DNA from 2 places in the Erwinia sp. CGal63 genome. Region 2 is predicted to be linked to the other one. Evidence: predicted binding sites of a transcription regulator. Region 2 holds the regulator's gene; the other holds the start of a gene.
The links. The regulator PurR, encoded in region 2, represses purine synthesis genes. The targets are predictions, from matches to a motif close to CANGCAAACGTTTGCNTG.

Region 1 (5,330 bases), on a different contig from region 2:
GCCAGAAGAAAATGTATCCGGTGCTGATCCTTACCGCGCGCGATACCGTAGGTGACAAAATCACCGGGCTGGATGCGGGCGCGGACGACTATCTGATCAAGCCCTTCGCGCTGGACGAACTGCTGGCGCGCATCCGGGCGCTGATCCGCCGCGACGTCAATCAGGGCGACAGCCGACTCACTTTCGGCCAGCTGTCGCTGGATATGACTCATCGCCAGATCCACCTGGCCGACCGGCTGCTGGAGCTGACGCCGAAGGAGTACGCTATCCTGTCGCGGCTGATGCTCAAGGCCGGGCAGCCGGTGCATCGCGAGATCCTCTATAACGATATCTACAATTGGGAAACGGAACCGTCCACCAATACGCTTGAGGTGCATATTCACAACCTGCGCGACAAAATCGGCAGAGCGGCGATCCGTACCGTGCGCGGTTTTGGTTACGCCCTGATTAAATCCGAGGCTGAATGATCCCTTCTTTTTTCCGGCAGCAGAACAACACGCTGCGCTTTCGCCTGCTGGTGGCGGTAGGCCTGATCCTGCTGCTTTGTCAGATTATCAGCGTGGCGTGGCTATGGCATGAGAGCAAAGAGCAGATCCAGCTGTTAGTGGAAGCGGAGCTGCAAAACCGCGATCTGCATAAGCCTGTGGAAAAGGAGATTCATGAAGCGGTCGCCAGCCTGGCCGTGCCGAGCCTGATTATGATTACGCTCGCCCTGCTGCTCTGTTTTCAGCTGGTTAAGTGGATTACGCGACCGCTCTCTGAACTGCAGCAGCAGCTGGAAAACCGCAGCGAAGACAATCTGGATCCCATCAACATCGCCAGTTCGGTGCGGGAAGTAGATGCGGTTACGCTGGCGGTGAACCAGCTGGTGGCGCGTCTCACCACGGGTCTGGAGCGCGAGCGGCTGTTTACCGCCGACGTCGCGCATGAGCTGCGCACGCCGCTGGCCGGGCTGCGGTTGCATCTGGAGCTGCTGGAGAAAAAGCACGAGATTAACGTTCGTCCGCTTATCCAGCGTCTGGATCAGATGACCAACAGCGTGGCGCAGCTGCTGCAGCTCGCCCGCGTCGGGCAGTCTTTTACCGCGGGCAACTACCAGCAGGTTTCGCTGGTCAAGGATGTGGTGGCGCCGATGCAGTCGGAGATGCAGTCTATGCTGCAGCAGCGCGAGCAAACGCTTGAGCTTGCCATAACGGACGAGGCGACCGTGCGTGGAGACGCGACGCTGCTGCAGGTGCTGTTGCGGAATCTGTTGGAGAACGCGCATCGCTACAGCCCTGTCGGAACGGTGATTACCGTTCGCGTCGAAACCGCTGCCGGCCTGGTGCTGGCTGTAGAAGATCAGGGGCCGGGCATTGATGAGAGCAAAAGCGGCGAGCTGAGCCGCGCCTTTGTGCGTATGGACAGCCGCTACGGCGGCATCGGGCTGGGGCTAAGCATCGTCAGCCGCATCGCGCAGCTACACAAGGCGCAGTTCTTTCTGGAGAACCGACGGCGCGCTTCAGGCTGTCGGGCTTCGGTAAAATTTACTTAGCAACAGTTTCAGGCGGTGAACCAGATCCGCAGAAAAGTCAGGACGACAACGACGCTGAAAATCACGGCGGTATATTCACTCATCGGGCGGACGCGCTGCTGTTTCATGGGGCTCTCCTCAGGTTGATAAAGAGAGTTTCCAGGATAAATATTAAGGCAACATTAAGCCTCGCCCAAAAGCCGACATCATTTTCGGGTCAGGCGCCAATGGGTTGATAGCCCTGCCATTCCGGCCGAAAAGGTTCGCCTGCGGCCGATGGCGTCAGATGAATATAGAGATCGCCGATCTTATCCAGCAGCAGACAGTCATCCACATCCGCCAGGTTGTCTTTATGCTGGTGCAGCGCGCCTTTCAGCAGCGAAGCCAGCCCTTTGGCTTTGGCTTCTTTAACGCTTTTCGCCACAAAGAGATCGAAGGCATGCAGCTCGGCCAGCGAAGAAGGATGATAGGCGCCGGCGTTGACGAAAAAGAGCCTGTTTTTATCCTGCGGCGGCGTAGCGGAAAGCGTAACGGCGTAACCATCCGCCCAGGTAATCCGCGCATAGCCGTCGATATGGATCTTATCCGCATCACCAAACCATGCCTCGCGCAGCGCTGGCCACGCCTCTTCCGGCTTATTGGCCGCGACAAACTGTATATCGTGCACTTCGATATTAGACTTTCCGGCATTGCCGCCGACGTAAAACATAAATAGCTGCATTGTGGCTCCCCTGTGACAACAAAACCGCGATCGTACTGGTTTCCATCCGATATATAAATATTTACATATCGGTAATGGTTTACGTGTTCGCTGGCTCGTACCAACCGATAAAATGTGAGGCCTTTCGCAACGATTCGCCGCCACAGAAGTGAGAACCGCAGCGATCGGTTCTGCCTGCGCTGGCTATTAAATAGTGACTATAAACTGCGCTAATTACTCGCTTTTATATAAGTAAATCTTATTGCTACGCGATACGCCTGCAGCGGTTAATCCTGTCATCACCTTTCCAGTTGCGCTTTAATTTTTTCCCTTTTAACAAGCAAACGTTTACCTGGCGTTAAAATGGACTTTTCCCGGCAGACAAGCAAGCATGTGTTTAAGTTCCCGCCATATAGTGATCTGCATCACACTTTAATTAAAGTGAAATGAAACAGAGTTTGACAACTGTGAGCAATCTCTATTTCCTTAAGCGCGGATGACGGCACACTTCTCCGGCATTCGAGATGGGTGTTTTCGGTATTGAAACCGCCTTCCTGTTCCGTTCCGGATAATGACGATAAGACCATCGCGCGGGCTGCAGAAAATGGTCGATAAGCATGTGGTAATATAATGAAATATAAATCTCTGATGGCTGGCGCGCTGATGGCGCTCTCTTATGGCGCAGTGGCGGCTCCTGAGCAGCCGCAGTACGTTTCCGACTGGTGGCACCAGAGCGTTAACGTAGTAGGCAGCACCCATACTCGCTTCGGGCCGCAGTTTAATAACGACGTCTACCTGGAATATGAAGCCTTCGCGAAAAAAGACTGGTTCGATTTTTACGGCTATCTGGATCTGACCAACTTTTTCGGCGTCGGCAACTCTAACGCCAACGGCATTTTCGACCACGGCTCGCCGATGTTTATGGAGATTGAACCGCGCTTCTCCATCGATAAGCTGACCAATACCGACCTCAGCTTCGGCCCGTTCAAAGAGTGGTATTTCGCCAACAACTATATCTACGATATGGGCCGCAACAGCGACAATCGCCAGAATACCTGGTATATGGGTCTGGGCACCGATATCGACACCCATTCGCCGGTCAACCTGTCGCTAAACGTTTACGCCAAATATCAGTGGGAAAACTACGGTGCGGCTAACGAAAACAGCTGGGACGGCTATCGCTTCAAGGTGAAATATTTCGTGCCGATCTCTTCGCTGTGGGGCGGCAAGCTGAGCTATATCGGCTTCACCAACTTCGACTGGGGCTCCGATCTGCGCGACAAGAGCGACGCTTCCCGCACCAGCAACTCTATCGCTTCCAGCCACGTGCTGTCGCTGGTTTACGATCACTGGCACTACTCCTTCGTGGCGCGTTATTTCCATAACGGCGGCCAGTGGGCTGACGGCCAGGAGCTGAACTTCGGCAACGGCAATTTCGAAGTGAAATCCACCGGCTGGGGCTACTACGCAGTAGTCGGCTACAACTTCTGATCCGCCGCGCGTCGCCGGCTACGCTGGCGGCGCCGTTTTCCTGCCTTTTTCCCGCCGCAAAACCTATACTGTTTCTGGCAATATCGCCCTGATTAACAGGATAATTTATGTCTGCCGAACAGACGGTAAAACTGCGTCCGCTGGAGCGCGAAGATCTGCACTTTGTGCATCAGCTGGATAACAACGCCAGCGTGATGCGCTACTGGTTTGAAGAGCCTTACGAGGCTTTTGTCGAGCTCTCCGATCTCTATGACAAGCATATCCATGACCAGAGCGAGCGGCGTTTTGTGGTGGAGTATGATGGCGAGAAAGCGGGACTGGTGGAGCTGGTCGAGATCAACCATATTCATCGCCGCGCGGAGTTTCAGATTATTATCGCGCCCGGTCATCAGGGCAAAGGTTTAGCCAGCAAGGCGGCGCTGCTGGCGATGGAGTACGGCTTCTCCGTGCTGAATCTTTATAAGCTCTATCTCATCGTCGATAAAGAGAATAAAAAAGCGATCCATATCTACAGCAAGCTGGGCTTTGAGATTGAAGGCGAGCTGATCCACGAATTTTTTATCAACGGCGAATACCGCAACACGATTCGCATGTGCATTTTCCAGCATCAGTATCTGGAAAAGCACAGGCCGCCGCACTCAATGGTGAAGCCGACGGCTCAGTAGATAACAGGCGGCCCGCGCGGGCCGCTGCGTTCTCTGTCAGCTGCGCGCGCCGACAGGATTCATAATGATCCGCGCCGGCGGCTCGTCAATGTGATACATACCGCCGTTGAACGGGTCGACCAGCAGCCAGCCGGGGAAGCCGCCGAGCGGAATATTGCCCAGCAGATACCAGAGGTTGGCCTTTTCGTTCAGCGGAATGGTCTGCGGCACAAAGCCGGGCTGTTCCAGCATCAACAGAAATTTTTTCTTGCCGAAATAGCTGCCGTCGGATTTGGCCAGCGTCACGGTTTTCGGCGTGTAGCCCTCCGCCACTGCCCTGCCCGTTTCATCCTGCACCACGAATTTCGCGCCCTGCGGCCAGCTCTGGATAGAGATATCCTGGGTTTTGTCGCCCACGATGGTCGCGCATCCGCTGAGCAGCCACGCCGAGGCCAGCGCCAGTAAAATGAGTCTCATAAACTTTCCCGACAGGTTAAAAAATAAGAATAGTTCAGGCGGCTTCGATAAGTTGCGCCCGACAGCGCGGGCGGAGTTATAAAGCTCTGAAGAGGTTATCGGCAGCGTTGTGCGATAGCTTTAATGTCGGCGGGCGTGGTGCGGCAGCAGCCGCCAATCAGTTTCGCGCCAGCGGCCTGCCATTCGGCAAGGTTGTCCGCCAGCGTGCAGGTTGCGGCGTCGCTGTGCCAGCTTTTGCTGGCGGCGTCATACTGCTCGCCGGAATTGGGATAGACCACCAGCGGCTTCGCGCTCAGGGCGGAAAACACCTGCAGCGCGGCCGTCACCTTATCCAGCGCGATGCAGTTGATGCCCAGCGCCACTACCTGCGGCTTGTCTTCCAGAAAAGCGAGCAGATCGGCCAGCGGCGTGCCGTCGCTCAGATGATGGCTGTCGCGCAGCGTAAAGGAGAACCAGGCTGGCGTCGCCGGGAACTCCTCCAGCAAAGCCACCAGCGCTTTGACTT
Region 2 (5,330 bases):
GTCGAAACCGTTGAGCGCGTGCTGGCGCAGCGCGAAGCCGCACTTCTGGCCGCCGCTGCGGAAAGCGAGCCGGAAGCGGAATAAAAAAAGGTCGGCATCAGCGCCGACCTTTTTATCCTGTGCTAATGCGGCACCCGCAAACCGCCTTCCTTGCCGTGAGTAAACACGACCTGCCAGAGCTGGATATCGCGCGCGCGGAAGGCGCCCGCGCAGGCGTTCAGATAGTAGCTGAACATCCGTTTAAAACGTTCGCCATAGCTGTCCGCCAGCTGCGGCCAGGCGTCTAAAAAGCGCTGGTGCCAGGCCATCAGCGTCAGATCGTAATCCGCACCGAAATTATGCCAGTCTTCCATGACAAAATGCGGCTCGTGCGCTTCGGCGATATGCCGTACGGAAGGCAGACGGCCATTGGGGAAGATGTATTTATCGATCCAGGGATCGACCTTATCGTCCGTTGTATTGGCGCCGATGGTGTGCAGCAGAAATATGCCATCCGGCTTGAGGTTGCGGTCGACGACATCAAAATAGGTGGCGTAGTTTTTCGGCCCAACGTGCTCAAACATGCCCACGGAGACGATGCGATCGAACTGCTGGTCAAGGTCACGATAATCCTGTAGCAGAATAGTAACGTCCAGCCCTTCGCAGCGCTGCTGCGCCAGCTTCTGCTGCTCGGCGGAAATGGTGACGCCAGAGACTTCTACGCCGTAGTTGCGTGCAGCGTAAGCCGCCAGGCCTCCCCAACCGCAGCCGATATCCAGCAGCGTCATGTCCGGCTCCAGCGAGAGCTTCTCGCAGATCATCCTCAGCTTGGCTTCCTGCGCCTGCTCCAGCGTTTGCGCCTCTTTCCAGTAGCCGCAGGAGTATTGCATATAGGGATCGAGCATCAGCGTGAACAGGTCGTTGCCGAGATCGTAATGTTCCTTGCCGACTATCCAGGCGCGCTTGCGTGATTGCAGATTGGTCAGACGGGCAGCGGCGATACGCAGCGTATCTTTGAAATGATGTGGCAGCTGCTGGTCCAGCTTCGCCAGCAGAACGCGATGGAAAAACATATCCAGCCGCTCGCATTGCCACCAGCCATCCATATAGCTTTCGCCCAGGCCCAGCGATCCTTCCTGCATCACGCGCTTAAAGAAATCGGGGTGCGTCACCTGAATATCCCAGGGGCGGCTGCCGTTGATATCGATATCGGCTTTGCGCAGCATTTCCTGGACGATGCGATACCATTGATTTTCTTCCAGGCTCACTTCTTCTATACACGATGAACTCATAGCTTCTCCATCACCCTTCGTGATTGAAACCTGAGAAAAAGAATAGTCAATTTCCGCAGGTATGTGAGAAAACGCACGCGACGACGTGCGCCTGATATCAGGCGTTACAGAGGATTGAACTGAAACCTGCAGAGCGGAGGGAGCCTGCCACAACATACCCGGACAACCCTGTCAGGACTCAAAAAAATGATACGGGATTGTTATAATTTATTGCCTGAATTGAGTATATGCTCACCTCAGGCAATATTCAACGGCTTATTGTTAGGAGACTAACTAAATAGAATCAGTCTCTTAACGGCGACTTTCTGCGCGAGCATAGGTCGTTCTGACTGACCGGCTTCGCTGTAACATATAGCCAAGCATCGTCATAAAGATCGTGCTCAGCATCACCAGCGAGGTAGTGAAGAGCGGGGTAGCGATAAAGCCGGAAACGATCATGCTGGCGATAAAGCAGAGGCCAAGCTGCAGGGTATTTTGCAGCGCGGCCGCTTTACCGCTCGCCTGAGGAAAAGGCAGCAGCGCGTTGGCGACCACAATCGGGTAGATGGCGCCGTTGGCCAGCGCCATTCCGCAAAACGGCAGCAGCAGTCCCCAGGTCGACGGCGCCTCCATCTGAGCGGCGATAAAGAAAGCGCCGACGCTGAGCGCATACAGCGCCAGCAGCCATGGCAGCAGCGAAGCGCCTTCCGTCTGTTTCAGCAGCGTCCGGCAGCCGTAGCCGCCGACCAAAAAGGCCAGCGTTTGCGGCACATAGCTCAGACCGATATCGCCAGGCGACAGGCCCCGTTCCGCCAGAATAAAAGGCGAACCGGTCAGCCAGGCGAAAAAGCTGGCGGAGCAGGCGGCGTAAATCAGCACGTTGCCGCTCCAGACCGGCGATTTCAGCAGGGTAAAGAAGCCGACTTTCGCTTCCTCTTTGTGTGGCTTTGCGCCGGGCGAAGCGAGAAACAGCGTGGCGACCAGCAGGATCAGCGCCAGCAGCAGCAGCGCCAGAAAGATGGCGCGCCAGCTAAAGTGGTTCAGCAGCCAGGCGCCCAGCAGCGGCGCCAGCGCCGGCGAGAGCGCCACCAGCGGCATAATAGTGGCAAAAACGCGGTTGGCCTGCGCGGCGGGGTAGCGGTCGATAACCAGCGCCTGCCAGCTTACGGCGGCGGCGCAAATCCCTACGGCCTGCACAAAACGCAGCACCAGCAGCATGGCGGTCGAGTCCGCCCACCACATCGCGCCGCAGCTGACGGCGAAGAGTCCCAGCCCCATCAACAGCACCGGCTTGCGGCCGATACGGTCGGAAAGCGGCCCCCAGAACAGCTGCGCGCTGGCGAAGCCCGCCAAAAACAGGCTCAGGCTGGCGCTAATGGCGCCTGCTTCGGTTTGGAGATCCTGCTGCATGGCGGTAAAGGCAGGCAGATACATATCGGTGGCCAGAAAACCGGCGACGCTGAGCAGCGCCAGGTAAAGCAAAAATCCTTTCGAAGGCATGTTAAATCGCTCTTATTGTCAGGTGAATCGCGGCCGGCAGTGTAAAAGAGTGGCGCGGCGCTTGTGAAACGGTAATATTTGCGTCCTGCGTTCAAAAATTTTGCAGGAAGATTATGTGGTCAGAACATTCGCTTGAAGTGATTGATGCGGTCGCCAGAACCGGCAGCTTCACCGCAGCAGCGGCGGAGCTGCACCGCGTTCCGTCCGCTGTCAGTTATACCGTACGACAGCTGGAGGAGTGGCTGGCGGTACCGCTGTTCGAGCGACGCCATCGGGATGTCGTCCTTACGGCCGCAGGCGAACATTTTATTCAGGAAGGGCGTCTTGTTATCAAAAAAATGCTTGCCACGCGACGGCAGTGTCAGCAGGTCGCCAACGGCTGGCGCGGACAGCTGAATATCGCCGTGGATCGCATCGTCAAAGCGTCGCGAACCCGCCAGCTGGTGGTGGATTTTTACCGCCACTTTCCCGATATGGAACTGCATCTGTCACCAGAAGTCTTTAACGGCGTTTGGGACGCGCTGGCCGATGGTCGGGTCGATGTGGCGATCGGCGCGACGCAGGCTATCCCGGTTGGCGGACGCTTCGCTTTTCGCAATATGGGGATGCTGAACTGGCGCTGCGTAGTCAAAGCGGGTCATCCGCTTGCGCAACGTCAGGAGAAAGTCAGCGAAGAGGCGATCCGCGCATGGCCTTCGCTGGTGCTGGAGGATACCTCGCGCGCGCTGCCCAAAAGAACGACCTGGACGCTGGACAACCAGCGACGGCTGGTGGCGCCAGACTGGGAAAGCGCCTTCGACTGCCTGCTGGCCGGACTGTGCGTTGGCATGGTGCCAGGTCATCTTGCGCAACCGCTACTGCAAAACGGCTCGCTGTGCGAACTGCAGCTGGATCCGCCTTTTCCGGACAGTCCCTGCTGCGTCAGCTGGTCGGAACAGCAGGCTTCGCCGGCGCTGCAGTGGCTACTGGAGTATCTGGGGGAAACGGAGACGCTGAACAGCGAATGGCTGCGGGAAGCTTAACAGGGCGGCCTGGCGCCGCCCGTAACGCTAGCGACGATAGTCGAGGAAAGGGCCATCCGCAACGGAACGGCGCTCAATCAGCGTAGGGTGCACTTCAATGGTCTGCGGCTCTTCGCGCTTGCTGGTGATGCGATCGAGCAGCATATTGAACGCCGTCGCGCCCAGGCGCTCTTTTGGCTGATGCACGGTAGTCAGCGCAGGCGTGAAGTAGCGCGAGTTGCGCACGTTATCATACCCGATCACCGAAATATCCTGCGGCACGCGCAGGCCCATTTCATCCGCTGCGCAAATCGCGCCCATCGCCATCACGTCGCCGCCGCAGAAAACCGCGGTAGGCCGCTGCTTTTGCGTCAGCAGCTGCTGCATGGCGCGATAGCCCGACTCCGGTTCGAAATCGCCCTGTACCAGCCATTCGTCGCGCAGAGTAATGCCCGCTTCCGCCAGCGCCTTCAGGAAACCGGCATGGCGGCCGCCGCCCGTATTGCGTTCCATGTGGCCGGGGATCACACCAATATCGCGGTGGCCGCGATCGATCAGATAGCGGCCCGCCAGATAGCCGCCTTCAAAAGCGTTATCCAGAATGGTATCGGTAAAGTCGCCGCGCGATTCGCCCCAGTCCATGACCACCATCGGAATATTGCGGTGTTCTTCCAGCATGGTGATCAGCTCGTCCGGGTATTCGGCACACATCACCAACAGGCCGTCGACGCGCTTCTGCGCCATCATCGACAGATAGGCTTTTTGCTTTTCCAGCTCGTTATGCGCGTTGCCCAGGATAAGCGTGTAGCCCTTAGCGAAGCAGCTATGCTCCACCGCCTCGATAATTTCAGCGAAGTAGGGCGCTTCGCTGGAGGTCGCCAGCAGGCCGATAGTTTTGGTGTTATTGACCTTCAGGCTGCGGGCCACGGCGCTGGGGGAATAGTGCAGCGCTTTAATCGCTGCCCAGACGGCTTCCCGCGTCTCTTCAGCGACAAAGCGGGTTTTATTAATGACGTGGGACACGGTCGTGGTGGACACGCCGGCGCGTTTGGCCACATCTTTGATGGTTGCCATGAAAAAAGACTCCTGCGCTGTTCAGTAAGTCACTGAAAAGCGGTTTGTTAAACGTTTGCCTGGAATTCCAGCGCTCCTGATATAAATTGCGCATATTTTGTTGCGGAATGGTTACATCAGAAGGGAGTAAACAGAATGCGAAACCGGCCTGGAAGGAGGCGATAGCGACAAACAGGCCCGTTGCGCAACAGATCGTGGATTCTAACAAGAGCAGGCGCAAAAAACGAGAATTTTAGGCCGGCCGGTGGAAATTTGCGGTGAAAAGGCCGGTTCGTCTGCGACGATACCGGCCGGAGTACAGCAGGCTAGCGGATTGTTTTCGGCGTCATGACCCGACGGGCGCCGACATAGTGCTGCTCCCAGTAATCCTCCGTCAGCGCGCTGACCTGAATATCCTTGCCGGTGCGCGGCGACTGGATAAATTTGCCGTTGCCCAGATAGACGCCAACGTGATCCGCCGCGCCGCGACCGTTAATGCGGAAGAAGACCAGATCGCCTTTCTCCA

Region 1: the regulator PurR is predicted to act here: its motif matches at 2,551-2,568, upstream of MKZ79_RS18135 (nucleoside-specific channel-forming protein Tsx).

What each region holds. Positions count from the first base shown of each region.
Region 1 is NZ_JAKUMN010000007.1:30,493-35,822, reverse strand. It holds gene pmrA (two-component system response regulator PmrA) at 1-467, shown strand, start outside; gene pmrB (two-component system sensor histidine kinase PmrB) at 464-1,534, shown strand; gene MKZ79_RS18140 (DUF1543 domain-containing protein) at 1,731-2,234, opposite strand; gene MKZ79_RS18135 (nucleoside-specific channel-forming protein Tsx) at 2,844-3,704, shown strand; gene speG (spermidine N1-acetyltransferase) at 3,812-4,369, shown strand; gene MKZ79_RS18125 (hypothetical protein) at 4,406-4,825, opposite strand; gene mmuM (homocysteine S-methyltransferase) at 4,921-5,330, opposite strand, start outside.
Region 2 is NZ_JAKUMN010000001.1:1,305,565-1,310,894, reverse strand. It holds gene MKZ79_RS05935 (riboflavin synthase subunit alpha) at 1-84, shown strand, start outside; gene cfa (cyclopropane fatty acyl phospholipid synthase) at 123-1,271, opposite strand; gene punC (purine nucleoside transporter PunC) at 1,563-2,750, opposite strand; gene punR (DNA-binding transcriptional activator PunR) at 2,864-3,772, shown strand; gene purR (HTH-type transcriptional repressor PurR) at 3,800-4,825, opposite strand; gene MKZ79_RS05910 (NlpC/P60 family protein) at 5,131-5,330, opposite strand, start outside.